Regions from separate parts of the Mycobacterium sp. E802 genome, predicted to be linked through region 3. Evidence: predicted binding sites of a transcription regulator. Region 3 holds the regulator's gene; each other region holds the start of a gene.
The links. The regulator LexA, encoded in region 3, represses DNA repair genes until DNA is damaged. The targets are predictions, from matches to a motif close to CGAACANNTGTTCG.

Region 1: A5699_RS04585 (HNH endonuclease signature motif containing protein) is a predicted target of LexA. The motif match lies at 8,159-8,172, and genes of this name have one in related genera.
Region 2: cofD (2-phospho-L-lactate transferase) is a predicted target of LexA. The motif match lies at 2,853-2,866, and genes of this name have one in related genera.

Annotation. Positions count from the first base shown of each region.
Region 1 covers NZ_LZJD01000030.1:20,143-29,935, forward strand. The annotation lists gene A5699_RS04550 (LuxR family transcriptional regulator) at 1-1,119, opposite strand, end outside; gene A5699_RS04555 (fumarate reductase/succinate dehydrogenase flavoprotein subunit) at 1,203-3,890, opposite strand; gene A5699_RS04560 (ABC transporter ATP-binding protein) at 3,883-4,635, opposite strand; gene A5699_RS04565 (ABC transporter permease) at 4,632-5,489, opposite strand; gene A5699_RS04570 (ABC transporter substrate-binding protein) at 5,486-6,916, opposite strand; gene A5699_RS04575 (ferredoxin family protein) at 6,927-7,154, opposite strand; gene A5699_RS04580 (GntR family transcriptional regulator) at 7,151-7,909, opposite strand; gene A5699_RS04585 (HNH endonuclease signature motif containing protein) at 8,177-9,733, shown strand; gene nusB (transcription antitermination factor NusB) at 9,749-9,793, opposite strand, start outside.
Region 2 covers NZ_LZJD01000108.1:61,361-71,153, forward strand. The annotation lists gene A5699_RS16165 (phosphomannomutase/phosphoglucomutase) at 1-1,251, opposite strand, end outside; gene A5699_RS16170 (DUF3499 domain-containing protein) at 1,379-1,798, opposite strand; gene A5699_RS16175 (metallopeptidase family protein) at 1,930-2,352, shown strand; gene A5699_RS16180 (WhiB family transcriptional regulator) at 2,389-2,778, opposite strand; gene cofD (2-phospho-L-lactate transferase) at 3,073-4,056, shown strand; gene A5699_RS16190 (coenzyme F420-0:L-glutamate ligase) at 4,053-5,408, shown strand; gene A5699_RS16195 (NUDIX hydrolase) at 5,405-5,980, shown strand; gene A5699_RS16200 (DUF732 domain-containing protein) at 5,997-6,347, opposite strand; gene A5699_RS16205 (sugar phosphate nucleotidyltransferase) at 6,499-7,578, opposite strand; gene A5699_RS16210 (glycosyltransferase family 2 protein) at 7,580-8,470, opposite strand; gene rfbD (dTDP-4-dehydrorhamnose reductase) at 8,467-9,366, opposite strand; gene A5699_RS16220 (LCP family protein) at 9,434-9,793, shown strand, end outside.
Region 3 covers NZ_LZJD01000027.1:6,214-16,006, reverse strand. The annotation lists gene A5699_RS04375 (serine protease) at 1-668, opposite strand, end outside; gene A5699_RS04370 (proteasome assembly chaperone family protein) at 855-1,880, shown strand; gene A5699_RS04365 (alpha/beta fold hydrolase) at 1,917-2,939, shown strand; gene A5699_RS04360 (PhzF family phenazine biosynthesis protein) at 3,026-3,712, shown strand; gene nrdR (transcriptional regulator NrdR) at 3,724-4,179, opposite strand; gene A5699_RS04350 (LysM peptidoglycan-binding domain-containing protein) at 4,344-4,850, opposite strand; gene lexA (transcriptional repressor LexA) at 5,047-5,772, shown strand; gene A5699_RS04340 (LGFP repeat-containing protein) at 5,775-8,087, opposite strand; gene A5699_RS04335 (acyl-CoA dehydrogenase family protein) at 8,267-9,427, opposite strand; gene A5699_RS04330 (molybdopterin guanine dinucleotide-containing S/N-oxide reductase) at 9,530-9,793, shown strand, end outside.

The DNA.
Region 1 (9,793 bases), on a different contig from region 3:
CCGGTCGGCCAGGGGCAGGTCGGACAGCCACACCGCACCTTGGGCGGCACGGGTCAACAACTCCGGGTCGAACGGCAGGTCAGAATCGAGCATCAGGGTGGCCCGCCGCACCACCACGCGCATGGCATCGCGGTCTTCCCGCTCGCCGAGCGCGGTGGCCACCAATCCTCTCAACCGACGCAGCCGGGAACCTGGCACCCGGTTGCGTCGCACCTCGGCGTAAAGCGGGTGGGAGACCCGGACCTCGCGTTCGGTGGTGTCGATCGTGATCAGGCCCCGCGATTCGGCCACCGCCACTGATTCGGCATCGGTGATCGCAGTCAGCCGGTCGAGCTGAATCGGCTCGGCGACCGCCAGCACGTCGACGACTTCACTGACTGCCGGCGGTAGTGCGCCGATCCTCGTCTCGATCAGTTCGACCAGTCCGGGCGGCATCACCGGATCGCCGGTCCAGCGCCAGCAGCCGGCCTGACACGTCAACCGCCCCTGGGTGACCTCTTGTTCGACGATGGTGCGCAGATAGAGGACATTGCCGCGGGTCAGCCGCCACAACCGCTGCGCTGCTTGTGAATCCAGCGGGCCGCCCAGCGCGGCGACCAGCAGCCGGGTCGACTCGTCGCGGGACAGCGGTTGCAGGTCCAACCGCTCGAACCGGCCACTGTCGCACGCGGCGATCACCTCGGCAGGTACCGATGTACCGGTACGGACGGTCAGCAGAAGCTTGGCCGCGCCTCGCTGCACGATCTGCTGCAACACGAAACCCGACAATCCGTCGAGCAGGTGCGCGTCATCGACACACACCAGCACCGGGTGACTGTCGGATGTCGTGGTCAGCCCGTCGATCACCCGCCCGACCAGGGTCGCGCTGTCGGCATCGGAAGTTCCCACCCAGCGCGCGAACGTTCCCAGCGGCAGCGACCGGGCGGCTGATGTGCCTACCGCCCAGCGGGTTTCGTGGCCATTGGCGCCCGCCGCGGCGAGCACTTCACGGGCAATCCGGCTCTTGCCAACGCCTGCACTTCCATAGACCACGATCCCGGACAGTTCGGCGGTGGCCAGCGCGGCGTCGATCAGCCGGGTCTCCTCCAACCGCCCTGTCAGCGGCCAGGCGAGTCGCACGCATCGAGATTAAGCCGAGGTCCGGCCGTTGGCAGCGGTAACGACCAACTTCGATGGCGCCGGCGTTCTGGCAAACGTGCCGCTCACCCGGCAAGGGCTTGGCGGGCATACGCGCGAACATCGGCATCGCTGTCTTCCAATGCCGCGGTGAGGGCCTGCCGCGCGCTCGAATCCGAATCCACCCACCGGCTCAGGCTGAGTACCGCCGCCTTGCGGACATCCAGATGCCGGTCCTCCAGTGCCCGTGACAGGGTGGGTACCGCGACCTCGGGCTCGGCGCCGGCCAACGCCCGCGCTGCCCCCTGGCGGATCTGCCAGGCCGATTCGGTGAACGCCTTCTCGACGCTGACCACATCGTCGCCGGTGCAACCGACCGCACCGAGCGAGGCCAGCGCCGCCGCCCGCACCAGCGGATCGGGATCGTCCAGCGCCACGCGTACCGCGTCGGCACCGGCACGCAGGGTGGCCAGACCACCCACCGCCGCGATCCGCACCTCCCGGTTCTCGTCGGTCGTGGCGGCCGCGACACCGGTGTGATCGTCGACCGACACCAGGGCTCGGACCGCCTCGATCCGTACCCGGTGATCGGTGTCGGTGAGCGCGGCTCGATACGACTGGGCGCTGCCGGCGCGCCGGGAACTCAACAGATACACGGTGACGGCACGCACCACCGGGTCCGCCGAGGCCAGTCGATCGCTGAAGGCTCCGGGCTCGGGCAGTACCTCGACGAGTTCCCGCACGGCGTCGGCGGTCTCGCGCCGCACCCCGGCGTCGCCGTCGGCCAGGGCGGCCACCAGCGCCGGCTGGTATCCGTCGGGCAGATGCTCGACGAGGGTGGCGACCGCGGTGCGGCGCACACCGGCGTCCGCATCCTGAAGGTAGCCGGCCAGATCCGCCAGCGACGGTTCCTCCAGGGCCAGTACCGCGACGATCCGCGGTGACGGTGGCTGGGCGGAGGTCGCGGTACGCACCCGGGACCGTTCGGCCGAAGGCGCCCGGCCACCGTGCAGGTGGGGTTGTTCGACGGTGGTCACCGGGTCCTGCGAAGTGAGGTGGTCGAGCTCGGGCACCGCGACGAAATACGGTGCCACCGGCCGCTTCACGAACTGCATGGCGCCGTCGGCGTCCTTGTAGAGGTTGAGGTGATAACGCCACTGCGTGTCGTCACGCTCGGGCAGATCAGCCCGCTCGTGGTAAAGGCCCCACCGCGATTCGGTCCGGGTCAGCGAGGAGCGCGCGGCCATCTCCGCGCAGTCCCGGATGAACGACACCTCCGCAGCCCGCATCAACTCGTGCGGCGTACGCGCCCCGATACCCTCCACCTCGGCGGTCATCCGCTCGAAAGTCTGCACTGCGATGGACAGTTTGGTAGCGGTCTTCGGCGGGGCCACATAGTCGTTGACGAACCGTCGCAGCTTGAACTCGACCTGTGGCTGCGGCGGGCCGTCCGGGTGTCGCAGCGGTCGGTAGATGAGATCGTGGGCCTGGGCCACCTGATCGGCCGGAAGCTCTTGGGGCGCGGCCACGTCTGCCAGTGTGGACGCCGCGTGTTCCCCGGCCAGGTCGCCGTAGACGAACGCGCCGATCATGTAGTTGTGCGGTACGCACGCCAGGTCGCCTGCGGCATACAGGCCCGGCACCGTGGTACGGGCATGTTCGTCCACCCACACCCCGGATGCGGAATGTCCTGAGCACAAACCGATCTCGGAGATGTGCATCTCGATGTCATGTGTGCGGTAGTCGTGTCCCCGGTTGGCGTGGAACGTTCCACGGGTGGGCCGCTCCGTGGTGTGCAGGATGTTCTCCAGCGTGGTCAAGGTTTCGTCGGGCAGGTGGCTGACCTTGAGGTAGATCGGTCCGCGCGCCGATTCGATTTCAGACTTGACCTCGGCCATCATCTGACCCGACCAGTAGTCGGAATCGACGAACCGCTCCCCCAGCGCGTTGACTTGATAACCACCGAAGGGGTTGGCCACATAGGCGCAGGCCGGTCCGTTGTAATCCTTGATCAACGGATTGACCTGGAAGCACTCGATTCCCGACAGCTCGGCACCGGCGTGGTAGGCCATGGCGTAGCCGTCACCGGCATTGGTGGGATTCTCGTATGTGCCGTACAGGTATCCCGAGGCCGGCAGTCCGAGCCGGCCGCACGCACCGGTGGACAGGATGACGGCCTTGGCCGCCACGGTGACGAATTCGCCGGTGCGGGTGTTGAATGCCGCCGCACCGACCGCACGTCCGCCATCGGTGAGAACCCGCACCGGCATGAACCGGTTCTCGATCCGGATCTTCTCCCGCATCGAGCGCTGGCGCAGCACCCGGTACAACGCCTTCTTGACGTCCTTGCCTTCGGGCATCGGCAACACATAGGAACCGGACCGGTGCACCCGGCGCACGGCGTACTCGCCGTGCTCGTCCTTCTCGAACTTGACCCCGTAGCGTTCCAGCCGCTGCACCATGGCGAATCCCCGGGTGGCGGTCTGATAGACGGTGCGCTGGTTGACGATTCCGTCGTTGGCGCGGGTGATCTCGGCGACGTAGTCCTCGGGTTCGGCCTTTCCGGGGATCACGGCGTTGTTGACTCCGTCCATCCCCATGGCCAGCGCCCCGGAGTGCCGCACGTGGGCCTTCTCCAGCAGCAGCACCTGGGCACCGTTCTCGGCCGCGGTCAGCGCAGCCATGGTGCCTGCCGTGCCCCCGCCGATCACCAGTACATCGCAGTCGATCCGGACGGCGTCGGAAACGTCCGGGATCTCAAGGGTGTCAGTCATTTTGCTCCAAGGCGGCGATGATCTCGGCGCGTAGCGCGGATCGTTCGGGATGGTCGGTTCGGGGCTGGCCCACTTCGACGAGGGCGCGCAACGGCTGTCCGGCACGACCGAGTACCGCGACCCGGTCACCGAGGATGAGTGCCTCGTCGACGTCGTGGGTGACGAACACGATCGTGGTGGGATGGACCTGCCAGGTGTCGATCAACAGGCGCTGCATGGCCGCCCGGGTCTGGGTGTCCAGCGCGGCGAACGGCTCGTCCATCATTACGGCGCGGGGCGCACCGGCCAGGCCGCGGGCAAGCTGAACCCGTTGTCGCATACCACCGGAGAGGCTCTTGGGCAGAAAGTCGCCGAACCCGGACAGCCCCACCTCGTCGATCCAGCGGTCCGCGCGCGCCCGGCGACCGGCCCTCGGCTCGCCGCGGAGTTGCAGCGCGAGCTCGATGTTCGACCGCACGGTACGCCATGGCAGCAGGGCACTGTCCTGGAACACCATGCCGCGATCACGCGACGTGGTGGTGACGGGTTCACCGTCGGCCAGCACCCGGCCCGCGTCGGGACGGAGCAATCCGGTCAGTGCCCGCAGCAGGGTCGACTTGCCGCAGCCTGACGGTCCGGCGAGCACCAAGATCTCACCGGGTTCGACTGTGAGGCTGAGGTTCTCGATCACCGGGGCGCCGGTGTAGGACAACGTGATCGCGTCCAGCTCGAGCCGCATCCCGGTCGCGGTGGCCGTGGGGCTCATCTCGTGACCTCCTCACCGCGCGGCAGCCAGCGGGTGACCCGGCGGCCGATCAGTTCCACCGCCGCGGCGGTGACGAAGCCGAGCACGCCGATGGTGATGATGCCGACGAACACATCGGGATAGTTCAACACCGTGTACGCCTGCCAGGTGCGGTAGCCCACGCCGAGGCGACCCGAGATCATCTCGGCCGAGACGACGCAGATCCAGGCCACCCCCATACCGACCGAGAGGCCACCGAACAGACCGGGAAGGATCCCCGGCAGCACCACCTGCCGCAGCACGTCGAGACGGCCACCGCCGAGGGTGCGCACCGAGTCCTCCCAGATGGTCGGCAGCGCACGCACCGCATGCCGCACGCTGACCATGATCGGGAAGTAGGCGGCCAGGAACGTGATGAACACGATGCCGGCCTCGTCGCTGGGGAACAGCAGGATGGCCACCGGCACCATCGCGATCGCCGGGATCGGCCGGGCCAACTCGGTGAGCGGCCCGAAGATGTCGGCGAACCAGGCCGTCCGTCCCAACAGGATTCCGGTGGTCACCCCGACCACCGCCGCGATTCCGAACCCGGTGAGGATCCGGATCAGCGACTGGCCCAGGTCCAGCCAGTACTCGGGAGTGCCGAGCCGATACACCAGGGCCGCAGTGATTTCGGTGACCGTCGGCAGGGTGTCGAAACGCAGGCCCAGCCGAACGTCGTTGGCGGTCAGCACCTGCCACAGCACGACGGCGCCGACGACCGACGCCAGCCGCACCAGACGACGAGGCCAGACCGACGGGGCACGACGTCGGGGCGCGGCCGGGGATGCCGGTCGGTCGGCGACCGTTGCCGGCGCGCTGTCGGTGGTCGTCATACCGCACCTGCCAAGGCTTGCCGGTAGTCGACCACCACACTGCCGGGGTGGGCCGCCACGTAGCGTTCGGCCCCGGCCTGGGTGCCGAACGGCAGGTAGTCCTCGGCGCCGTGGGCCGGGACGCGGACCCAGACCGACTTGTCCGCGAACCACCGGGTGCCCAGCTCGGCGTCGGTCACGTACGCGGCCCGGACCTTCTTGCCCTCGCTTTCGGCCCGTCGGATCGCCTTGAGCAGGCATGCCGGAGTGGCCGCGGCCGTGGTGGTATCGGCCCCGTCGAGCCAGAGTTCACCGGCGGTCGCCGGGTTGTCGACGGCCCGCTGGCACACCGGGTCGGTACCGCTCAGCGCCGAAGGATTCGTCTGCGAGCGCAGCGCCTTGTCGTAGTCCTGCCCGCGCGCGGCGAACGCGGCCCGCAACGGCGCATCCTGCACAAAACCGGCCACGTCCAGATCGGCGAAGTTGTCGATCGACTTCAGGTACGGCACATCGCCTTTGAGCGCGTCGATCAACGAAGGCTTGAGCGTGGTGTCGAACGATGTGCCGCCCGGGCCGTTGTACAGGTAGACGACCTCCTGCGGCAGGCCGCTGCCCTCGGCCACGATGCGGGCGGCCTCCAGCGGCTTGGTGTTGAGGAAGTCGGTGGCGTCGAGTTGGGCCTGCAGGAAGGCGTCGAGCACCTCGGGATGCTCGGCCGCATAGGCGCGACGCACCACCACGCCGTGCAACGTCGGGTAGTTCAGCTCGGCACCGTCATACAGCAGCTTGGCCTTACCCTGATGCACCAGCAGACCCGGCCAGGCGACGAACTGTGAAAGTGCTTGCACCTGACCGGATTCCAAAGCAGATGCGCCGACCTGCGGCTGCTGGTTGAGCACCTCCACGCCGGTCTTGGCGTCGATGCCGGCCCGACCGAGCGCTTGCACCACCATGCCGTGGCCGGCCGACCCGACGCTGGCCGAGATCTTCTCGCCGGCGAGGTCGGTCAACGACTTGGCCGGTGAATCCGGCGTGACCACAACCATGTTGAGCGCCCCCTTGGGGTTGTACCCCGTGACGGAGACGATTTCGGTCTTCGCGCGTTCGTTGGCCTGGGTCTTGGATCCGTTGATCAGCATCGGGTAATCGCCCATCGATCCGATGTCGATCTTCTCGGCCACCATCTGCGCGGTGATCGGGGCGCCGGTGTCGTAGTCCTGCCAGGTGACGTTGTACTTGGTGCCCGTCCGGGTGGTGATGTCGGCCAGGCGACGCTCCAGGTAACCCTGGGCCCGCAACAACGTTCCGGCGGTGACGGTGTTGATGGTCTTGGACTGGTAGCCGACGACGACGTCGACAGTGTCGGCAGACTTCGTCGCCGAGTCCAGGGAACAACCGGCGGTCGCAAACGTCAGACCGGCGGCCAGAGCGATCAGGGCTGTTTTCACTTCGGATCCTCTACCGGATGAGATAGGGCATGTTGACGGTGACGGCGCCGGTGGGGCAGCGGGCCGCGCACGGCCCGCAGTACCAGCACTCGTCGACGTGCATGTAGGCCTTGCCGTTGTCGGGGTTGATGGCCAGCGAATCGAGCGGGCACACGTCCACGCACAACGTGCAGCCTTCGATACACAGGGATTCGTCGATCGTCACCGGAACATCGGCCCGCTGATTGACCAGCGTCATGCGTCTCTCCTCACGAGGTTGCCGCGCATGGTGATTCGATCACCGCGCATCCTGATGTACTCCAGGTCGACGGGCCTGCCGTCGTCCAGACTGGTCAGCCGTTCGGCCATCAGCAGTGCCGATCCGTTGGGCACCTCCAGCGTCGCGGCGGTGTGCGGATCGGCCGAAACCGCTTCCAGTGCAAGGCTTGCCCCGCCCAGCCGGCATCCGCTGACCCGCTCGATGAGCGCGAAGATGTCGTTGCTCTCCAGCGAATCCGCGATCACCTGCTCCCCGATATCGGGAGCCAGGTACGTCAGATCGAGAGACAGCGGCAGGTCGGCGAGGTAGCGCAGACGCTCGATGAACACCACCTGCGTCCCGGGTTCGAGTGCGAGCTTGCGGGCCACCGCCGGAGGTGCGGCGAGCCGTTGCACGGCACGCACCTCGTTGCGGACGTCGCCGTAGTCCTTGAAGGTTTCCTTCAGCCCGACCAGGGCATCGAGCCCGTGGTCGTACTTGCGGGCCGCCACGTGGGTGCCTACTTTGGTGCCCCGCTCGATCAGACCTTCGTTCTTGAGCACTCCTAGTGCTTCGCGAACGGTGTTGCGCGAGACGAAGAATTCGGCGGCCAGGTCCGCTTCCGACGGCAGGGCACCGGCGTACGCGCCGTCATAAATCTGATGACGCAGCACATCGGCGACTTGACGGGCCTGGTCCGCGCGAGCACGTCGGCTCGTCAGCGGTACAGGGTTGGATTCGGGCTGGGAAGACACGCACTCAAGGTAAGGGGCATCCGGGAGGCCTCGCAGTGCGGCGAATCTGCCGTTTGCGCAGGTTAATTGATTGCGCCGCCAGCCGACGTTCGGTACCTGGCGAAACCGCTGTCGCAGCTCGCATTGCGCCACCTCGGCCGTGATGAAAATTTACAAATCGCGATGATCGAAACGTCGTTTGGGCCCGCTCAAAAAACTTTCGTCACTGTGGCCACATCGGTCCCAAACAGCGAATTCTTGTCGGTGGTTCGAACTAGTGTTCGAATCATGAACGTCGGGTTGGCCCAGAGTCGGGACGCAGTGCAGACCGCGCTGGCCGGCCATCGCGCCGCGATCGCTTCGCTGATCGACGTCGACTTCACGACGTTCGACACTGCGGAGTTACTGGCGATCCAGTCCGAGCGCGAGCGGCAGGCCCGTGCCCAGGCGACGGTCGATCACCGCATTCAGTCGGCGCTGATGGCGCGGACCAGTCCACGAGAGATCGGTGGGAAGTCGTGGACCGATGTCCTTGCCACCCGGATGCGGATCAGCCGCAGGGAAGCGTCACGCCGAGTGGCGGCGGCTGCCGACCTCGGGCCGCGATATGGCCTCACCGGCGAGGTGTTGGAGCCGATACTGCCTGCATGCGCGCAGGCGCTGCAGTCGGGAACGATCAACACCGAACACGTAAACGTCATTCGCGACACGTTGGGACAGGCGCAGAAGTACCTGAACGCCGGTGAACTCGTCCAGGTCGAAACAGACCTGGCGGCCGCAGCAGCCCGCGAAACCCCCGAAACGCTCAAGGCCGCCGCCGCCAAACTGCTGTATCTGCTCAACCAGGACGGCGACGGACCCGACATCGCGGCGCACCTGCGTGGGCTTCGGATCGGCAAGCAGGACGCCGACGGGCTGGTGCACGTCCAGGGGTGGCTGGATCCCGAGGCGGCGGCCTATTTGACCACAGTCACGGACGCGTGGGGCCAGCCCGGCCTGAACAACCCCGCCGATCCCGACCCGGTCCACAACCCCGCGGCCGACCCGGTCGATACCCGTGAGAGCGGCTCGGCGGCCACCGGCGATACACCTGATCCGGAGGACCGCGCCACCGACGATGCCGGGACTGAATCCGGAACCGGCGCTAACGAATTCGACAGCGACGACCGGACCACACCCGACATCCCCGCGGACCCGCAAGCTCAGCGGGACCAGGAGCAGGCAGCCGCCCGGGACACGCGCACCCAGTCCCAACGCAACCACGATGCACTCAAAGTCGCCCTGCGCGAGCTACTCATGTCCAAACGACTCGGCCAACATGGCGGCCTGCCGGTCACCGTGGTCGTCTCCACCACCTTGGCCGAACTCGAAGCCGGCGCAGGTATCGCCGTCACGGGTTCGGGCATCTGGATGCCGATGAGCGATCTCATCCGCTTGGCATCGCACAGTTTTCACTACCTCGTCGTGTACGACCACCACACCGCCGAACCGCTCTACATGGCCCGCACCAAACGACTGGCCACCAAAGCACAACGACTCCTGCTCTACAACCGCGACCGCGGCTGCACCCGCCCCGGATGCACCGCCCCGGCCGACCAATGCCAAGTCCACCACGCCAAGGCGGACTGGCAACACGGCGGACAGACCGACGCCCCCGACCTCGCGTTGAGCTGTGGGCCCGACAATCGTCTGGTCGGCCTCGGTTGGACCACCAGCGTCGACCCAGATACCGGTCGGGTCCACTGGCATCCGCCGCCTCTCATGGACACCGGCCAAGACACCGTCAACCACCACTTCTACCCTGAGGAACTACTCATTCCCCAGGAGGAAGCCGATGACAGGTAAACCGGGCCAGAGACCCTACTGCTCCGGACGATCCTGTACGGCGCCTTGGACGGCCGCCGC
Region 2 (9,793 bases), on a different contig from region 3:
GCCGCCGCCGAGATCGACGGTGACGCCGTCGAGGTGGTCGATGGACTGGATCGAACTGCCGAACGATTTCAGTACCGCGTCCACGCATTCCGGTGCATCGCTGACGGTGAAGTTGATCTCGCCGGACGCCTCGTACCGCTGATAGTCCGCCATGATCTCCGAGAGTGGCCGATCCTGCTCACCCAGTGCGGCGAGCACGTTCAGCGCGGCGAGCATGCCGGAATCGGCGCCCCAGAAGTCACGGAAGTAGTAGTGCGCCGAGTGCTCGCCACCGAAGATGGCTCCGGTCTCGGCCATCAGGGCCTTGATATAGGAATGCCCGACCCGCGAGCGCACCGGGGTTCCGCCGCGCTCGGTCACCAACTCGGGTACCGCGCGCGAGGTGATCAGGTTGTGGATGACGGTGGCACCGATCTCCCGGTTGAGTTCCCGGGCGGCCACCAGGGCGGTCACCGCCGACGGAGACACCGGGCGACCGAGTTCGTCGACGACGAAGCACCGGTCGGCGTCACCGTCGAAGGCCAGGCCGATATCGGCGCCGGTGGCCAGCACATGTGCCTGCAGGTCGACCAGGTTGGCCGGATCCAGCGGGTTGGCTTCGTGATTGGGGAAGGTGCCGTCGAGTTCGAAGAACAGCGGAAGCACCGTGACGTCGGGGATCGGACCGAGAACCGCGGGCGTGGTGTGCCCGGCCATGCCGTTGCCCGCGTCCACTGCGATCCGCAGTGGACGCAGCGCGCTGAGGTCGACCAGGGACCGGAGGAAGGCGCCGTAGTCGGCCAGCACATCGCGGTCGGAAATCGACCCGGGCGGGCCGTCGAACGCCGGCACGCCGGCGATCACCTCATCGGCGATCACGGCCAGACCGGTGTCCTTGCCGACCGGCTTGGCTCCGGCGCGACACAACTTGATGCCGTTGTAGGCCGCCGGATTGTGGCTCGCGGTGAACATCGCCCCCGGGCAGTCCAACAGACCCGAGGCGAAATACAGCTGATCGGTGGAGGCCAGACCGATCCGGACCACGTCGAGGCCCTGAGCCGTCACACCGTCGGCGAACGCGGCCGCCAACGTCGGTGAGCTCTCCCGCATGTCGTAGCCGATCACGGCCTGGGTGGCACCCTCGGCCCGGACCAGGCGGGCGAACGCGCCACCGACCTCGGCCACGAACGACTCGTCGATCTGCGTACCGACCAATCCACGGACGTCATAGGCCTTGATGACATCGTGAACAGCCGCCGCTGGCCTAGACATATAGCTCCTTGTGAAACGGGATCGTTGGCGCCAGCCTAACTGTCGGGTGGCTTCGACACGTTCACTACTCGTGGCCCGGCTGTTGTCTGATCAGGGCTAGTCAGTGCTAGTCCGTGGCGAGTCCGGGCTAGTTGTCGGGGTCCGGCAGCACCCGCAGATGACCACGACGACGCCCGTTGGTCTCAGAAGGACGGGCCTGCGGCGCGATCACCGCGCCGGCGCCCACACCGGTGGCGGGATCGGAGAATCCGGCGACCACTCCGCCACGCGGCACGGCACCGGCCTGACCCTCCCGGACCGCGTCGGCCAGGGCCACCAGGTCGTCTTCATCGGGATTGGTGGGCAGCGGCCCGGCGTGACGAACCAGCTCCCAACCACGGGGCGCGGTGATGCGCCCGGCGTGGCCGACGCACAGATCCCAGGAGTGGGGCTCGGAAACCGTGGCCAAGGGTCCGACCACAGCCGTGGAGTCGGAGTAGACAAAAGTCAGCGTCGCCACGGCATAGTGCGGGCACCCGGGCCGGCAGCAGCGACGGGGAACATTCACGCACCAGAGATTACTGTGGACGATCGCTGTGCGCTGCCGGACACGCTCAGCCGTCGGTGCCCCGATCCCGAACCGTTACGATCATCGCCGTGGTCCAGCGAAACCCATGGCGGTCGCGGCGCGGTCGCGATATCCGCGGGCCGCTGCTCCCGCGTTCGGTTCCGGGGTGGCGCAGCCGTGCCGAGCGGTTCGACATGGCGGTCCTGGAAGCCTATGAGCCGATCGAACGCCGATGGGCGTCGCGGCTGAAAGATCTCGACGTCGCGGTGGACGAGATTCCCCGGATGTCCCCGAAGGATCCCGACAGTGTGCAGTGGCCGCCCGAGGTCATCGCAGATGGCCCGATCGCGCTGGCGCGGCTGATACCGGCAGGCGTCGACGTCAGAGGAAATGCGACCCGGGCTCGAATTGTGTTGTTCCGCAAGCCCATCGAGCGCCGGGTCAAAGGATCCGATGAGCTTGCTGATTTGCTGCATGAAATCCTGGTGGCCCAGGTGGCCACCTATCTGGGAGTTGAACCGTCAGTCATCGACCCAACGATCGACGACGACTGACGTCGGGCGCCCACGTTCAGCGCCCTGCCGAGAGCCTCAGATGATGCCGCGTTTGAGGCGGCGACGCTCCCGTTCGGACAGCCCTCCCCAGATACCGAAGCGCTCATCGTGCGCGAGCGCGTACTCCAAGCACGCATCCTTGACTTCACAGCCCTGGCAGATGCGCTTGGCCTCGCGGGTAGACCCGCCCTTCTCCGGGAAGAACGCCTCCGGGTCGGTCTGTGCGCAGAGCGCACGTTCCTGCCATTGGTCGTCTTCGACTTCCGGATCAACATCAATGTGTTCGGGAACCAGACTCAGCTGGGGACGTCCGGTCGTCTCCAACGGTGTCGTTCCGGTGTTGATGTGCGGTGCGTTGTCCACCGAGCCGAGCAGCCGGCCGTCAAACCGGACCACATGATCGAAATCGCCGCTCTCATAAGACATTTTCCCCCGCCTCCTCACTCGGTCTCGTAGATCCTAAGTGGAGCCCCACTATTGCGATGTGCGGTCACCCCATTCGAACAGTTGATCGAATCTCGGTCCGCGACACCGGAATCGGTCACCAACCGGGAAATGACACAACTGTGATTACACACGTGTTAGCTGCCAGGGTCAAGCGGAATGGCGCGATTTCATACCATCTCGTAATGTCAAATCGGCGCGTCGCGACATCGGCGTGTCCTGGCCGTGACGACGTCGTTTCCATCCGCAGGCCCTCAGCGCTTAGGGTCGGACGTTGTGAAGATCACCGTTCTGGTCGGCGGCGTCGGAGGCGCCCGCTTTTTGCTGGGGGTACAGCACCTGTTGGGCCTCGGGGCTTTCGGCGGGAACGACAGCAAGCATGAACTCACCGCGATCGTGAACGTGGGCGACGACGCCTGGATGCACGGCGTCCGGATCTGCCCGGACCTCGACACCTGCATGTACACCCTCGGTGGCGGCATCGACCCTGAGCGAGGCTGGGGTCACCGCAATGAAACCTGGCACGCCAAGGAAGAACTGGCCGCCTACGGGGTGCAACCCGATTGGTTCGGCCTGGGCGACCGCGACTTGGCGACCCACCTGGTCCGCACTCAGATGCTGCGCGCCGGCTACCCCCTGTCGCAGGTCACCGAGGCATTGTGCAAGCGCTGGTCGCCCGGAGCACGGTTGCTGCCGGTGACCGACGACCGCAGCGAGACGCACGTGGTGATCACCGATCCCGACGACGATTCCCGACGAGCGATCCACTTCCAGGAGTGGTGGGTGCGCTACCGCGCCCAGGTGCCCTCGCACAGCTTCGCGTTCGTCGGCGCAGAACAGGCAACCGCCGCGCCAGGCGTCACCGCGGCCATTGCCGAGGCCGACGTGGTGTTGCTGGCACCGTCGAATCCCGTCGTGAGCATCGGCCCGATCCTGCAGATTCCCGGCATCCGCGCCGCCCTGCGCTCAACTCCGGCACCGGTCATCGGCTACTCCCCCATCATCGATGGAAAACCTTTGCGCGGCATGGCAGATGAGTGCCTGCGAATCATCGGCGTCCAATCCTCCTCACAGGGCGTGGGCGAGTTCTTCGGGGCCCGCTCGGGCACCGGACTGTTGGACGGTTGGCTGATACACGAAGGTGACCAGGCCGACATCGCCGGTGTGAAGGTGGCCGCGGTGCCACTGCTGATGACCGATCCGGCGACCACCGCCGAGATGGTGCGGGCGGGCCTGGACCTCGCGGGTGTGGCCTGGTGACCACCGCGGCGAACCCCGAACACGGATCCGCCGACCGGGTCGAGATCATCCCGGTGCCAGGACTTCCCGAATTCCGTCCCGGAGACGATCTGGCCGCCGCGCTCGCCGGGGCGGCACCGTGGCTGGCCGACGGCGACGTGTTGGTGGTCACCAGCAAGATCGTCAGCAAGTGCGAGGGCCGGATCGTCACGGCGCCGTCGGATCCCGAGGAACGGGACACCTTACGACGCAAGCTGATCGACGCCGAGGCGGTCCGTGTGCTGGCCCGCAAGGGTCGCACCCTGATCACCGAGAACGCCATCGGACTGGTCCAGGCCGCCGCCGGCGTCGACGGTTCCAACGTGGATTCCACCGAGTTGGCGCTGCTTCCGGTCGATCCCGACGGCAGCGCGGCCGCCCTGCGCGAAGGACTGCGTGAGCGGCTCGGCGTCACCGTTGCCGTCGTGATCACCGACACCATGGGCCGGGCCTGGCGCAACGGCCAAGTGGACTTCGCCATCGGCGCCTGCGGGCTCACCGCGCTGCACGGTTACGCGGGTGCCCGCGACCGGCACGGCAACGAGCTGATGGTCACCGAGGTCGCGGTGGCCGACGAGATCGCCGCCGCGGCCGACCTGGTGAAGGGCAAACTCACCGCGATCCCGGTCGCCGTGGTGCGCGGGCTGGACCTGCCCGACGACGGGTCGACCGCACGCACGCTGCTGCGCCCGGGCGAAGAGGATCTGTTCTGGTTGGGCACGGCCGAGGCAATTCAGCTGGGGCACACCCAGGCTCAACTGCTGCGGCGCTCGGTGCGCGCGTTCAGTGCCGAACCCGTCGACCCCGCACTGATCGAAGCTGCTGTCGGCGAAGCACTTACCGCACCCGCCCCGCATCACACCCGCCCGGTGCGCTTCGTCTGGGTGCAGGACCGCGCCACTCGCGTTCGCCTGCTCGACCGCATGAAGGACAAGTGGCGGGCCGACCTGACCGGCGACGGCCGGGATCCGGAGTCCGTGGAGCGACGGCTGGGCCGCGGTCAGATTCTCTACGACGCACCGGAACTCGTCATCCCGTTCCTCGTCCCCGACGGTGCACACAGCTATCCCGATGCCGCCCGCACCGAGGCCGAGCACACCATGTTCACCGTCGCCGTGGGGGCGGCGGTTCAGGCCCTGCTGGTCGCACTGGCAGTACGCGAGGTCGGCAGCTGCTGGATCGGCTCGACGATCTTCGCCGGCGACCTGGTGCGCGCCGAGCTGGACCTACCTGCGGACTGGGAACCGTTGGGCGCCATCGCGATCGGCCATGCTGCTGATCCCCAGCCGCCGCGGCAGCCGGTGTCCACAGACGGCCTGCTGGTGCGAAAGTGAGCGCGGAGAGCCTGCACGCCTCGGCCGTCGACGTACTGACGCATTGGCAGACAACCGATCCGGGCCAGGACACGCTGCGCCACGCCGTGCTGTCGTTTCTGGCTGCCCGGCCCGATGCCTGCCTGCGCTCATGCGTGCCCGGCCACATCACCGCCTCGGCACTGGTGGTGGACCACACCGGAACGCAGACCTTGCTGACCCTGCATCCCCGGTTCGGACGCTGGCTGCAGCTCGGCGGGCACTGCGAGGAGACCGATGCCGATGTCCGGGCGGCCGCGCTGCGCGAGGCCACCGAGGAATCCGGCATCACCGGGCTGAGCATCGATCCCCAGCTGGCCGCACTGCACGTGCATCCGGTGACCTGCTCGCTGGGTGTGCCGACCCGCCACCTCGACCTGCAGTTCGTGGTGCGCGCACCGGCCGACGCCGAGATCGCCTGCAGTGACGAGTCTTTGGACCTGCGGTGGTGGCCACTGCAGGCCCTGCCCGAGGGCACCGACTTCGGGCTGCTCCAACTCGCCCAAACTACGGGTTCTGGCGCATTGTCCGCCGATTCGCCGCAAAACCCGTAGTGTCGGCGCGATTCGGCTACCGAGGCGCCTGCGTGCAGTACGACCGGCGGGCAGCCCGCAGCGCCACCCCGGCCTGATCGGGACTGGCACCGTACTGGGCCGCCATCTGGTCGATCACCGCCGACGACGGCGTCCCGGTGTAGAGCAGACGGCACATCTCCCGACCCACCGACAGCAACTGGTCGTCATCGCCGGGAAACACCCCGCGGGTCGCCTTGAGGTACGTGTTGTCCTCCCCGGTCAGCGGGATCGGCCAGGCACCCGCCTCTGGGGCAGTCGCCCCGAACACCGTTGCGGCCACCAGCGCCGCCATGACCGGCGCCACCGCAGTGCGCCTGCTGACTTTCCGTCCGCTACGTGATCCCATGAGCGCAACCCCTCCCTTTCGCCGATCACAGCGTAAGGGGATTCGAGCCACGGCAAACGCACTTTTATCAACGTCGAGACGACGCTTTCTGGCGCATTTCCGCCAATTGATCGTCACAAAGCGTAGTTTCGCGCGCCGAGACCCCGAGAACTCAGACGTCGGTCGAATACCGGATACCACCGTCGGGAATGGCCACCCCAGGCCACACCCGCGCCCCACGCAACAGCTCACAGCGCGCCCCGATGTCGGCACCATCGCCGATCACGCCGTCGCGGATGAGCGCCCGCGGACCGATGCGGGCGCCGAAACCGATGATCGAACGTTCGATCACCGCGCCGGCCTCGACGCGCACGCCGTCGAAGATCACCGCGCCGTCCAACCGGGCGCCGGCACCGATCTCGGCGCCACGACCCACGACCGTGCCGCCGATCAACAGGGCGCCGGGGGCAACCGCTGCCCCTTCGTGCACCAGAGACTCACCGCGCTGGCCGTCGAGAGCCGGCGACGGGGCGATGCCGCGCACCAGATCGGCTGAGCCACGCACGAAATCGTCCGGGGTCCCCATGTCCCGCCAGTAGGACGCGTCGACGTAGCCGCACATCTTCAGTCCCCGCGACAGCACCTCGGGAAAGATCTCGCGCTCCACCGAAAGGGCTCGGCCCCTGGGGATCTGATCGATCACCTCGCGGTTGAACACATAGCAACCGGCGTTGATCTGGTCGGTCGGCGGGTCCTGGGTCTTCTCCAGGAACGCGGTGACAAATCCGTCGGCGTCGGTGGGCACACAACCGAACGCCCGGGGGTCGCTGACCCGCACCAGGTGCAGCGTGACATCGGCCTGATGGGCGTGGTGTGACTCCAGCACTGCGCCGAGATCGGCCGCGGACAACACGTCGCCGTTGAACACCATGGCCGTGTCGTAGCGCAGCTTGTCCGCCACGTTGGCGATGGCGCCACCGGTGCCCAGCGCCTCGGTCTCGGTGACGTACTCGATCTCGAGCCCCAGTTCGGAGCCGTCGCCGAAGGCCTCCTCGAACACCTCGGCCTTGTACGAGGTGCCCATCACCACATGCTTGATCCCGGCCACGGAGATCCGCGCCAACAGGTGGGTCAGGAACGGAACACCGGCCGTCGGCAGCATCGGCTTGGGTGCCGACAGCGTCAAAGGCCGCAGCCTGGTACCTCGTCCACCGACGAGGACGACCGCGTCGACTTCCGCAGGATTGATCACGTCAGCGCCCTTTCGCCTGTTTCCGTCGTGAACTACCGACCACCAGGCCCGCACGTGCCGCCAGCGCGCCCCGAATTGTCCACCGTAACGGCGCCTGCCACGGCGCCGGGTAGCGATCAGCCAAGAAAGTGTAGGTACTGCGGTGATGGGCGGCCAAGTTGCGCGCCGGGTCACGTCCGGTGGAGTGCCCCTTGTGGTGCAACACCTCGGCCGACGGCACGTAGACGTTCTGCCAGCCGGCGCGGGCGATCCGGTCACCGAGGTCGACATCTTCCATATACATGAAGTAACGCTCGTCGAACCCGCCCACAGCGTCGAACGCCGCCCGACGCATCAGCAGACACGAGCCCGACAGCCAACCGACCTGACGTTCACTGGGCTCTTGGCGGTCCTGGCGGTAGGCCGCCGTCCACGGGTTGGACTTCCAGAACGGGCCGACCACGGCGTGCATACCGCCACGGACCAGGCTGGGTTGATGACGCGCCGACGGGTAGACCGAACCGTCGGGATCGCGGACCAACGGCCCCAGCGCCCCGGCCTGCGGCCAACGCTGCGCGGCGTCGAGCAGCAATTCGATCGATCGGGGGCCCCACTGCACATCTGGGTTGGCGACGACGAAAAAGTCCGGGCAGTCGCCGTCGGAGATCAGCCCGGCGCCACGGTTGACGGCGCTGCCGTAACCCAGGTTGCGTCCGGTGCGGAGCAGCTGCACGTTGGGATAACGCTTTTCCGCCCGTTCGGGTGCGCCGTCGGTGGAACCGTTGTCGACCACGATGACCTTCACCGGTTGGTCGGTGGCCAGCGACAGCGAGGCCAGGAAACGGTCAAGGTGTGGGCCCGGCGAGTACGTCACCGTCACCACCACGAGCGGGCGGACCGCATCCTCAGTCACGGCGTAGAGGTTAACGGTCCAGAGGTTGGCTCTTTTCCAGCCGCTGTGTTTCCCACGGCGGCCGACAAGGCTTCCCGCCAATCGCGCAGCGGGGTCAGGCCGGCCTCGGCAGACCGGTGTTCGGACAGGACCGTGTAGGCGGGCCGGGGCGCGGGCCGCGGGTGTCGGTCGCTGCCGACCGGTCGCACCCGCTCCGGATCCGCACCGAGGGCGGCGAAGGTTTCCCGGGCCAGCTCGAACCGGCTGGCCGGCCCGGTGTTGACGGCGTGCAGGACGCCGGGCCGCACATCGCCGTCGACGATCTGCAGCAATGCCTCCACCAGGTCGTTGGTGTACGTCGGCGACCCGATCTGATCGGCCACGACCTCGACCGTCCCGTCGCCGGCCGCCAGCCGGCGCATGGTGGCCACGAAGTCCTTCCCGTCACCACCGCGGTACACCCATGCCGTGCGCACCACGTGGGCGTCGGGTTTGGCGGTCAGCACCGCCTGCTCCCCGGCCAGCTTGGAATGCCCGTAGACGTTGACCGGTGCGGTCTGCTCGTCGATCTCGTAGGGCGTACGACGGTCTGCTGAGGCACCGAACACGTAATCGGTGGAGATGTGGATCAAACCGGCGCCGACCCGTGCGCACGCCGCGGCGATGTTGCCCGGACCGGTGGCGTTGACCGCGTAGGCCCGCGCCTGATCGTCCTCGGCTGCGTCCACCTGGGTGTATGCCGCACAGTTGATCACCACGTCGCCGGATTCGACGACGCGGCGCAGCGCGTCGGGGTCGGTGATGTCACATTCTTTCGAGGTCAAGGCCAGCACCTCGCGCCCTCGACGACGTCCCTGATCAGCCAATACGCTGCCGACCATACCGCCGGCCCCGGTGATGACAATCCGTTGCGCCATGGGTTTGAGTCTGGCACGCCGGTCCGCGTTACCCGGCTCACGTCCGGCCCGCGGTTAGCCTGGGCACGTGCCGATCCCCCTGCTTCGCACTGTCGCTGTCGCCGCAGCGTCGGCAGTGGTGCTCGGAACCGGGGTGGCCTGGTCCCAGATCCGCTCCTTCGAATCCGGCATCAACCACATCAGCTCCGCGGCCCTCGGCGGCGGTGGTGAGGACGGTGCCATCGACATCCTGCTGGTCGGGATGGACAGCCGCACCGATGCCCACGGCAATCCGCTGTCGGCCGAGGAGTTGGAGACGCTGCGCGCCGGTGACGACGTCTCGACCAACACCGACACCATCATCCTGGTCCGCATCCCCAACAACGGGAAGTCCGCCACCGCCATCTCGATCCCCCGCGACTCCTATGTCGAGGCGCCGGGCTGGGGG
Region 3 (9,793 bases):
CCGACCAATCCCGTCACCGTCGACCCGGAAACCCACGGTGCACCGCTGAATCCGTCGGTGAGGCCGGCGCAGGCCAAAGCCGGAAACCCCTGCGGCGACCACTCAGTCGCGCCGCGACAGGCCAGTGGACTGCCGCCTTCACCCATGGGGTAACCGGTCACCGTGACCGCGGTGCCCGCCGCCGGCGCCGAACCCAGCGTCAGTCCGCCGCCGGCGTCGGCCAGCAGGCTGGAGCCGGAACCGCCGGTCACCCGCACGATGGCGTAGTCGGCCTGGGGGTCCTGTCCGTCGGTCCAACGTGGATCCAGATAGACGGTGCTGACGTGCCACGTGTCCCCGCCGCCCTCGCCGTAACCGGGCACGAACGTCGTGTCGGCGCCGTCGAGGAGGCAGTGTGCCGCGGTAAGGATGAGATCGCCGGTGGTGCTGTCCAGCACCGAGGCGCTGCAGGTGTGCATCGTGGTGTCGCCGAGGAACAGCGCGCCCACCCGTCGATCCGGCGTCACCGTCTCGGCCCCGGCGTGTGACAACGGGTCCGCCGCCGCCGGTGGATGACTCGGCGCAGCCATGGGGCCGGTGGACCCGGCCCCCACCGTTCTGCTGCCCGACACGGCGCACGCCGAGACCCCGGCGGCCAGCACAGCCGCGCCGACTGTGAGCTTTGCCATCCAGGTCACGCGCATCACCGCAATCTTGCCTGATTGTGGGCAGGCCCGTCGGAATGCCGCACACCGCCCGGCGCGTTCGAACGCACAGGCGGGGCGGATCAAACCCGCAAGGTGGGTATGCGAGACACTGGATGGCACGGTGGTAGCCCGCCACAGCGTGTTACCGCAACGAGGAGACGAAGCGAGATGACCGACAGCAGCGACACCCCCGAACAGCACTACCAGCCCGATCAGAGCGGCATGTACGAGCTTGAGTTCCCGGCGCCGCAGCTGTCGTCTTCCGACGGCCGCGGGCCGGTACTCATCCACGCCCTGGAGGGATTCTCCGACGCCGGGCACGCGATCCGGCTCGCCGCCGAACACCTCAAGGAAACCCTCGACACCGAACTCGTGGCGTCTTTTGCCATCGACGAGTTGCTCGACTACCGGTCGCGCCGGCCGCTGATGACCTTCAAGACCGACCATTTCACCAACTACGACGAACCCGAGCTCAATCTGTACGCGCTCCACGACGGGGTGGGCACGCCGTTTCTGTTGCTGGCCGGCCTGGAGCCGGACCTGCGCTGGGAGCGCTTCATCACCGCCGTCCGGCTGCTCGCCGAGCAACTGGGAGTGCGGCAGGTGATCGGTCTGGGCACGATTCCGATGGCGGTGCCGCACACGCGTCCGGTCATGCTGACCGCACATGCCAACAACAAGGAGCTGATCACCGACCACACCCCGTGGGTCGGTGAAATCCAGGTCCCGGCAAGCGTTTCCAATCTGCTCGAGTATCGGATGGCTCAGCACGGCCACGAGGTGGTGGGCTACACCGTGCACGTGCCGCACTACCTGGCGCAGACCGCCTATCCGCCGGCTGCCGAGGCGCTGCTCGCCGAAGTCGCGCGCACCGGTTCGCTACAACTGCCGCTGGAGAAACTGTCCGAGGCCGGCGCCGAGGTGTACAGCAAGATCAACGAGCAGGTGGAGGCCAGCGACGAAGTCGCTCAAGTGGTGACGGGGTTGGAGCGCCAGTACGATGCCTTCGTTGCCGCACAGGAGAATCGGTCTCTGCTGGCGCGTGACGAGGAACTGCCCAGCGGCGACGAGCTCGGAGCGGAGTTCGAACGCTTCCTTGCCCAGCAGGCCGGGGACAAGGACAAAGAGGACAAATACAAGGACGGACGAGACGGCTTCGGCGAGGGATTCCCGAACGGCGACACCCACTCCTAGGAGTCCGATCGCGGCCCGAGAGCAAGGTTGACCAGTATGACCGAGCGCAAACCGAATCTGCGTCCCGTTCGCGAGCTCACCCCGACTCTCGAATACCGCACGATCCACGGGTACCGGCGAGCGTTCCGGGTGGCCGGCTCCGGGCCGGCGATCCTGTTGATCCACGGCATCGGTGACAACTCCACCACGTGGCATTCGGTGCAGTCGACGTTGGCGCAGCGATTCACCGTGATCGCACCAGACCTGCTCGGCCACGGCGCCTCGGACAAACCCCGTGCGGACTATTCGGTGGCCGCCTATGCCAACGGCATGCGTGATCTGCTCAGCGTGCTCGACATCGACCGGGTGACCGTCGTCGGCCACTCACTGGGCGGTGGTGTCGCCATGCAGTTCGCCTATCAGTTCCCGCAGTTGGTGGACCGGCTCATCCTGGTGGGTTCCGGCGGGGTGACCAAGGACGTGAATGTGGCCTTGCGGGTTGCCTCGCTGCCGATGGGCAGTGAAGCCCTGGCCCTGCTGCGCCTGCCGCTGGTGCTGCCGGCCCTGCAATTGGTGGGCCGCGCCGCGGGATCGGTGCTGGGCTCCACCGGTCTGGGCCGCGACATCCCCGACATGCTGCGCATCCTGGCCGACCTGCCGGAGCCGACGGCCTCCTCGGCCTTCGCGCGGACGCTTCGCGCCGTGGTGGATTGGCGGGGCCAGGTGGTCACGATGCTCGACCGCTGTTACCTGACCGAATCGGTTCCGGTCCAGTTGATCTGGGGTGAGTGCGATTCGGTCATCCCGGTCAGCCATGCCGAGATGGCGCACGCCGCAATGCCCGGTTCTCAGTTGGAGGTCTTCAGTGGCTCCGGACATTTTCCGTTCCACGACGACCCCGACCGCTTCGTCGAAGTGGTCGAACGCTTCATCGATTCCACCGAACCCTCGGTCTACGACCAGGATCGGCTACGCCACCTGCTGCGCAGCGGGCTGAGTGAATCGGCGATCAGCGGGCCGTTCGACACTCAGGTCGCGGTACTCGACGCGATGGGCGCCGACGAGCGCAGTGCGACGTGAGACGGTTGCTTGGCGCCCTGACGGCCCGCCGGTGACGCCGCCCTGGTTCCTCCGGAGGATCGGCACGGCCACGTAGCATCGGGTCCATGGCCATCGACGTCACCGTGTTGCGCGTGTTCACCGACTCCGAAGGCAAGTACGGCAATCCGCTCGGCGTGATCGACAACAGCACGGTTGCGCCCACCGACCGTCAGCGTATCGCCGCCGAATTGGGTTACAGCGAAACCATATTCGTCGAACTGCCCCAACCTGGCGTGAACACCGCCCAAGCCCACATCTTCACGCCGGTCGCCGAGATGCCGTTCGCCGGTCACCCGACCGTGGGCGCCTCCTGGTGGCTGCGCGAACTCGGGCGGCCCGTCAACACCCTGCAGGTGCCCGCCGGAATCGTTCAGGTCGCGTACGACGGGGAGCTGGCCGCGGTCAGTGCGCGTTCGGAGTGGGCACCGGAATTCGCCATCCACGACCTGACCTCCACCGACGAGTTGTTCGCCGCCGAGCCCGGCGATTACGCCGATGACGTCGAGAACTATCTGTGGACCTGGCTGGATCGGGACGGAGGAGTACTGCGGTCACGGATGTTCGCCGCGCACCTCGGTATTGCCGAAGACGAGGCCACCGGTTCGGCGGCGGTCCGCATGACCGACTACCTCAGCCGTGACCTGACGATCGTCCAGGGAAAGGGTTCGGTGATCGAGACGCGGTGGCACCCGGAGGGCTGGGTGCGCGTGGCCGGCCGGGTCGTCAACGACGGCACCACGCGGCTGGGCTGATGCCGGCCGCGTTACGCCTCGGCGCGGTGGGCCCGCAGGGCCTCGATCTCACGTTCGAAGTCTTCGGCTGAGGAAAACGACCGGTACACCGACGCGAACCGCAAATAGGCGACCTCGTCGAGTTCACGCAACGGCCCCAGGATCGCCAAGCCGACTTCATGGCTGGGAATCTCAGGTGTGCCGAGACCGCGGACAGCATCTTCGACCTTCTGCGCCAACACGTTGAGTGCGTCGTCGTCGACCTGACGGCCCTGGCAGGACCGGCGTACACCGCGGATGACCTTCTCACGGCTGAACGGCTCGGTCACGCCACTGCGCTTGACCACCGCCAGCACCGCCGTCTCGACGGTGGTGAATCGACGGCCGCACTCCGGGCAGGACCGCCGCCGCCGGATCGCCTGGCCCTCGTCCGTCTCGCGGGAATCGACCACGCGCGAGTCAGGATGACGACAGAACGGACAATGCATTACCGCTCCTTCGTCATGCCGCCGGACAATTAGTTCGAGCGCCCTTGAGCGTACCCGCGCCGCCCTCGGCAGGTTCACCGCCGGGTCCAGTGGTGTGTAGGAGATCACGCCGGGGCAGGCCAGTGTGGCTGCCTGCCAGGATGTTTCAGCGGACATCGCACTGCTCAACCAACCGGGGCGAGCAGGGTCTGCCCGGCGTCGAGCGCCGACGATTCGAGTTGGTTCAGATCGCGGATCTGCTCGACCACGCGCGAGACCGGAGCGTCCGGGGCGACGCGCCGGGCCACCTGCTGCAGCGTCTCGCCGGTTTTGACCTGGACCACCGCGAGTTCGGCCGGCTCCGGCGCCTCGGTGCCCATCACACCGCCGAATTGCGCCACCAGCCCCAGCCAGACCGTGATACCGGCGGCAACCAGCGCCAACAACACGGTGGTGACCGGCGTGATCGGACGGCTGCGGTGCGAGGCCCGCGACATGAGAACGCCGGTTCCCCGGTAACGGACCGCGCCGCCGGCCGGCCGGGTCGGTGCCTGCCGCTGGACCCGGCGCAGCGGCCGAGGCTCCGCGGCACCGAACTGGGCGCGACCCCGAGACGGTTGCGCCTGGGACGCGCCCCGGGCCACACGGACAGCGCGGGAACGGCTTTCGGCGGGGATATCGATGATCGCCATCTGACTGCCTTTCGGTGGGACGTTCGCTCTTGTGTTCGAATATAGTCGCTCACATGTTCGATGGATAGAACGTGTGATCGAACTGTTGCGAAACGATAGGACGGACCACCGACAAGTTTCGGCGGCGAGGCTCCGTAGACGACACGCGTCGAACACATGTTTGATTAATGTTCAAACAAGGACTACATTCGCCCTCATGAGCGACGACCTGAGCAGGGACGGCAGCACCGACACCCCGGCGGGATCCGAGGGGGCGAGTCCACGCCGCGCCGCTGACAGCGGCCTCACCGAACGGCAACGGACCATCCTCGACGTCATCCGCGCATCGGTGACCAGTCGGGGCTATCCGCCCAGCATCCGCGAGATCGGAGATGCGGTAGGGCTCACCTCGACATCCTCGGTCGCCCATCAATTGCGCACCCTGGAACGCAAGGGCTACCTGCGCCGCGACCCGAACCGTCCGCGTGCGGTCGACGTCCGCGCCGCCGACGATCCGGCGGCCACCCCGCTCGTCTCCACGGATGTGGCCGGCACGGATGCGCTACCCGAACCGACCTTTGTCCCGGTGCTCGGGCGCATCGCCGCGGGCGGCCCCATCCTGGCCGAGCAGGCGGTCGAAGACGTCTTCCCGCTCCCCCGCGAACTCGTCGGCGAGGGCTCGCTGTTCCTGCTGAAGGTCGTCGGCGACTCGATGGTGGACGCGGCCATCTGCGACGGCGACTGGGTGGTCGTGCGCCAGCAGAGTGTGGCCGACAACGGTGACATCGTAGCCGCGATGATCGACGGTGAAGCCACCGTCAAGACGTTCAAGCGGACTCGTGGTCAGGTGTGGCTCATGCCGCACAATCCGGCGTACGACCCGATCCCGGGTAACGACGCGGCCGTGCTCGGCAAGGTCGTCACCGTGATCCGCAAGATCTGAGCTCAGTCCGCTCGCACGAATCCGTTCGTGCGAGCGAACTCCTCACTGGCGAACCAGATCTCGGCCACCGCGTCGTCGTACTCACTGCTGTCGGGTGACCAGTACTGGCCAGACTTGGTATCCGCCTTGATCGGGTAGCCCTCGGGTGCCCGGTTGGGGTCGTCCAACGGTAGGTGGATCGCCGTGACGGCCGGTACCTCGTCGAGTTCGATGGCGGCATGACGCCCACTGTGGGCCTCGCCACTGTAGGCCTCGGCATGGGTGATCACCCGGGTCGGCGCGGTATCCACATTGTCTTGATCGCCGGACAGCCCGAGATCCGCGGGAACCGCGAGACCTACCGGTGCACGCAGACCGTCGATCGGGCCGGCGAATGCACCGGTGTCCACCAGATCCTCGTCGTCGAGTTCGGCCTCGACATCGTCCTCGGCGTCACCTTCGGCGACCTCCTCGAACTCGGCGTCGATGGGCGCGTTCTCGTCGTCGAGGTCCTCGCCGTGGAAGTCCTCGTCATCGAAATCGTCGTCGTCGAAATCCCCGTCCTCGAAGTCGTCGTCGAAATCGTCGACGTCGCGGTAGTCGTCAAAGCCCGGCTCCGGGCCGGCCAGTTGCGAGGAATCCTCCGGCGGTTCCTCCTCGTCATCCGGGGGGCCGTATCCCGACGACGACTCCGGTGCAGCCCATTGGCTCACCGGCATCTGGCTGACCGGCATCGCGATATCGGTCGGACCATCGTAGGGAGACGCCGCGGTACTAGCCGATTCATCGACCGGCCCGGTGAATCTCGCCGTCGCAGCCTCACCCCCATAGGCGTCGCTGCGATCGTCGCGGTAGTCATCGTCGTCGTATCCACGCGAGTCATAGCGCCGGGCGCCGTAACGGTCCTCGTCGTACGGCCCCTCGCCGTGGCCGTCGTACTCGTCCTCGAACGGATCGTGGTCGAATTCGTCGTCGCCACCGGCCCGTCGCCGATGCCACAGCGCCGCCCCGACAATCAGCGCGGCCAGCAGCAGAACCGGAACCACGGCGATCAGCCACCACCAGCTCCAATGCCAGCTGAACGGCTTGTCCGAATCCGCGGCCGCCGCCGGCGGAGCCCCGGCCGGCTGTTCGAGGCCGGGCACCTGCAGCCCGCTCAATTCGGCGGCAAGATTCGAGGGTTCGGTGGTGAACTTGTTGGTGGCGCGATCCCAGGAGATGGCTCCGCCGCTGAATCGCTGGGTGACGACGGTGCCGTCCTCGGTTTGGTCGGCCATCGGGGCACCGAGCTCGCCCGTGGCTCCGCCGAGCTTGTCCCACGCCGCCTTCATCGCGCCCCGGACGATCACCGCACCGTAGTCGGGGGTCCAGAAGATCACCGGGTTGTCGGCTGCGGCGAAGGTACTGATCCGGCTGTTCGGCCCCAGGCCGCCTTCGGCCTCGCTTGCGGTCGGGAAGCCCAGATCGCCCTCCGGGCCGCCGACGCTCTCGTACTTCTCCAGAAGCTGACCGGTGATGGCGTTGGCCCCGGTGGCGGGGCTGTAGAAGATCTTGCCCCCGGCGAAGTTCTGCCCGACGCCACCGTCGCCGATCGGGTATTGGTCACCGTCCTTGGCGCCCAGCGGTCCCATCGCACCACCGGCGGCCCGGCGCGCCATCGCGATCGCCGAGGCCGGATCCGCGGGCACGTCCAGACCACCGAGTTGATCCGCCAGCTCGGGCGGCACCGTGGTGAAGGCCTTGGTCTTGCGGTTCCAGGAGATCTCCCCGCCGGTGAACTTCTGCGCGTTGACATCGCCGTCGAAAGACTCGTCCTCGGCAGGAACGCCGAGGACCCCGGCCGAGCCGCCGAGCTTGTCCCACGCGGCGTTGATGGCACCGCGCACCACGTGGGCGCCGGTGGCCGGAGTCCAGAAGATCACCGGGTTGTCAGGTGCGCTGAATGTCGAGTTGCGGCTGTCCGCAGCCCGCCCGGGGCCCTCGTCGATGGTGGGGAATCCCAGGTCGCTGTCGGCCGCGCCGCCCAGCGATTCGTATTTCTCCAGGATCGCGCCCTGCATGAAGTGGGCGCCGGTCGCCGGGGTGAAGAACATCTTGCCCCCGGAGAAGTTCTGCGCGAAGCCCGAACCCGCCGCAACCACGTCGCCCTGCCGTGGCCCGAGCGGGCCGCCGTCGCCACCGGTGGCCTCCCAGGCGGCGGTGATCGCGGCGTCGGCATCCGACTCCGGGGTGGCCGACGCCACCGCGGGCACCATCAAACCAGCGACTATGAATGCGAGCAGGCTGACCGCCAGCCGCCATACGGCCGCGTTCAGCCTCGCTCCCGGCCTAGTCATGCGCCCTCCCCGCTCGTTCGGCAAAGTTTCCTTGGAAATGTCCCGCCCGACAACTCTGCTTCAGCACGTGACGATAACCAAGGGACGTGGCCGAGCTCAGGCAAAAAAGCCGCAATATCTGGGTCAAATACCCCGAAATCGAGCGTTTTGGGGCCTTGCGCGGGGCTGACCGTCGATTTTCACACCCCCAGGCTGCGTCCGATGATCTCCTTCATGATCTCGGTGGTGCCGCCATAAATCGTCTGCACCCGCGCATCGAGGTAAGCCCGGGCCACCGGGTATTCACGCATGTAGCCGTAACCACCGTGCAGCTGGAGGCAGCGGTCGATGAGGTCGACCTGCTTCTCGGTGGAGTACCACTTGGCCATCGCGGCCTGCTCCACGGTGAGCTTCTCATCGAGATGCAGCCGGATGAATTCGTCGACCATCATCCGGACCACGGTGGCCTCGGTGGCCAACTCGGCGAGCAGGAACCGGCTGTTCTGGAAGCTGCCGATGGGCTTGCCGAACGCCTTGCGCTCCTTGGTGTACTGCACCGTCTGCTCCAGCACCGACTCCATCGCCGCGGCAGCCATGATCGCGATCGAGATGCGTTCCTGCGGCAGGTTCTGCATCAGGTAGACGAAACCCTGCCCCTCCTCACCGAGCAGATTCTCCACGGGCACCTTGACGTCGACGAACGACAACTCGGCCGTGTCCTGGGCGTCCAGGCCGATCTTGTCCAGGTGGCGGCCCCGTTCGAAGCCCTCCATACCGCGCTCGACGACGAGCAACGAGAAACCCAGCGCGCCTTTGTCGGGGTCGGTTTGGGCCACGACGATCACCAGGTCGGAGTGGATGCCGTTGGTGATGAACGTCTTCGAGCCGTTGAGCACGTAGTGGTCGCCGTCGCGGACCGCGCGGGTCTTGATGCCTTGCAGGTCGCTGCCGGTACCGGGCTCGGTCATTGCGATCGCCGTGATCAATTCACCCGTGCAGAACTTGGGCAGCCAGCGCTGCTTCTGCTCCTCGTTGGCCAGCCGGAGCAGGTAGGGCGCGACGACGTCGTTGTGCAGACTGAAGCCGATGCCGCTGTAGCGCCCGGCCACGGTCTCCTCGCAGACGATCGTGTTGTACCGGAAGTCGGCGTTGCCGCCACCGCCGTACTCCTCGGGCACCGCCATGCCGAGAAAGCCCTGCTTGCCGGCCTCCAGCCAGACCCCACGATCGACGATCTTGTCCTTTTCCCACTGGTCGTGGAACGGCGCGACGTGGCGTTCCAGGAATGCCCGGTACGACTCGCGGAACAGCTCGTGCTCGGGCTCGAACAACGTACGGTCGTACTTCACAACACTGCCCATGGGGTGATACCTCCGGTACCGGTTACGTGGTCGGGGTCAACCTATACCAACCGGATGGTTGGGCTGTCCGGGGAGGGGCGAGACCGCCCGTAAACTCTGGCCATGCCCCAGTCCCCCACGAGCCTTGCGCACTGGGGCGCCTTCACCGCGGACGTCGCCGACGGCGACATCGTCGGGGTCACGCCGATGCCCGGCGACGCGGATCCCTCGCCCCTTCTGGGAAATCTGTCGGGCTCGATCCGACACCGCTCGCGCATAGCCGGGCCGGCGGTGCGACGCGGGTGGCTGCGCGACGGTCCGGGGCCCAGCACCGAACGGGGCGCCGACGAATACGTCGCACTGACCTGGGACGAGCTGACCGAGTTG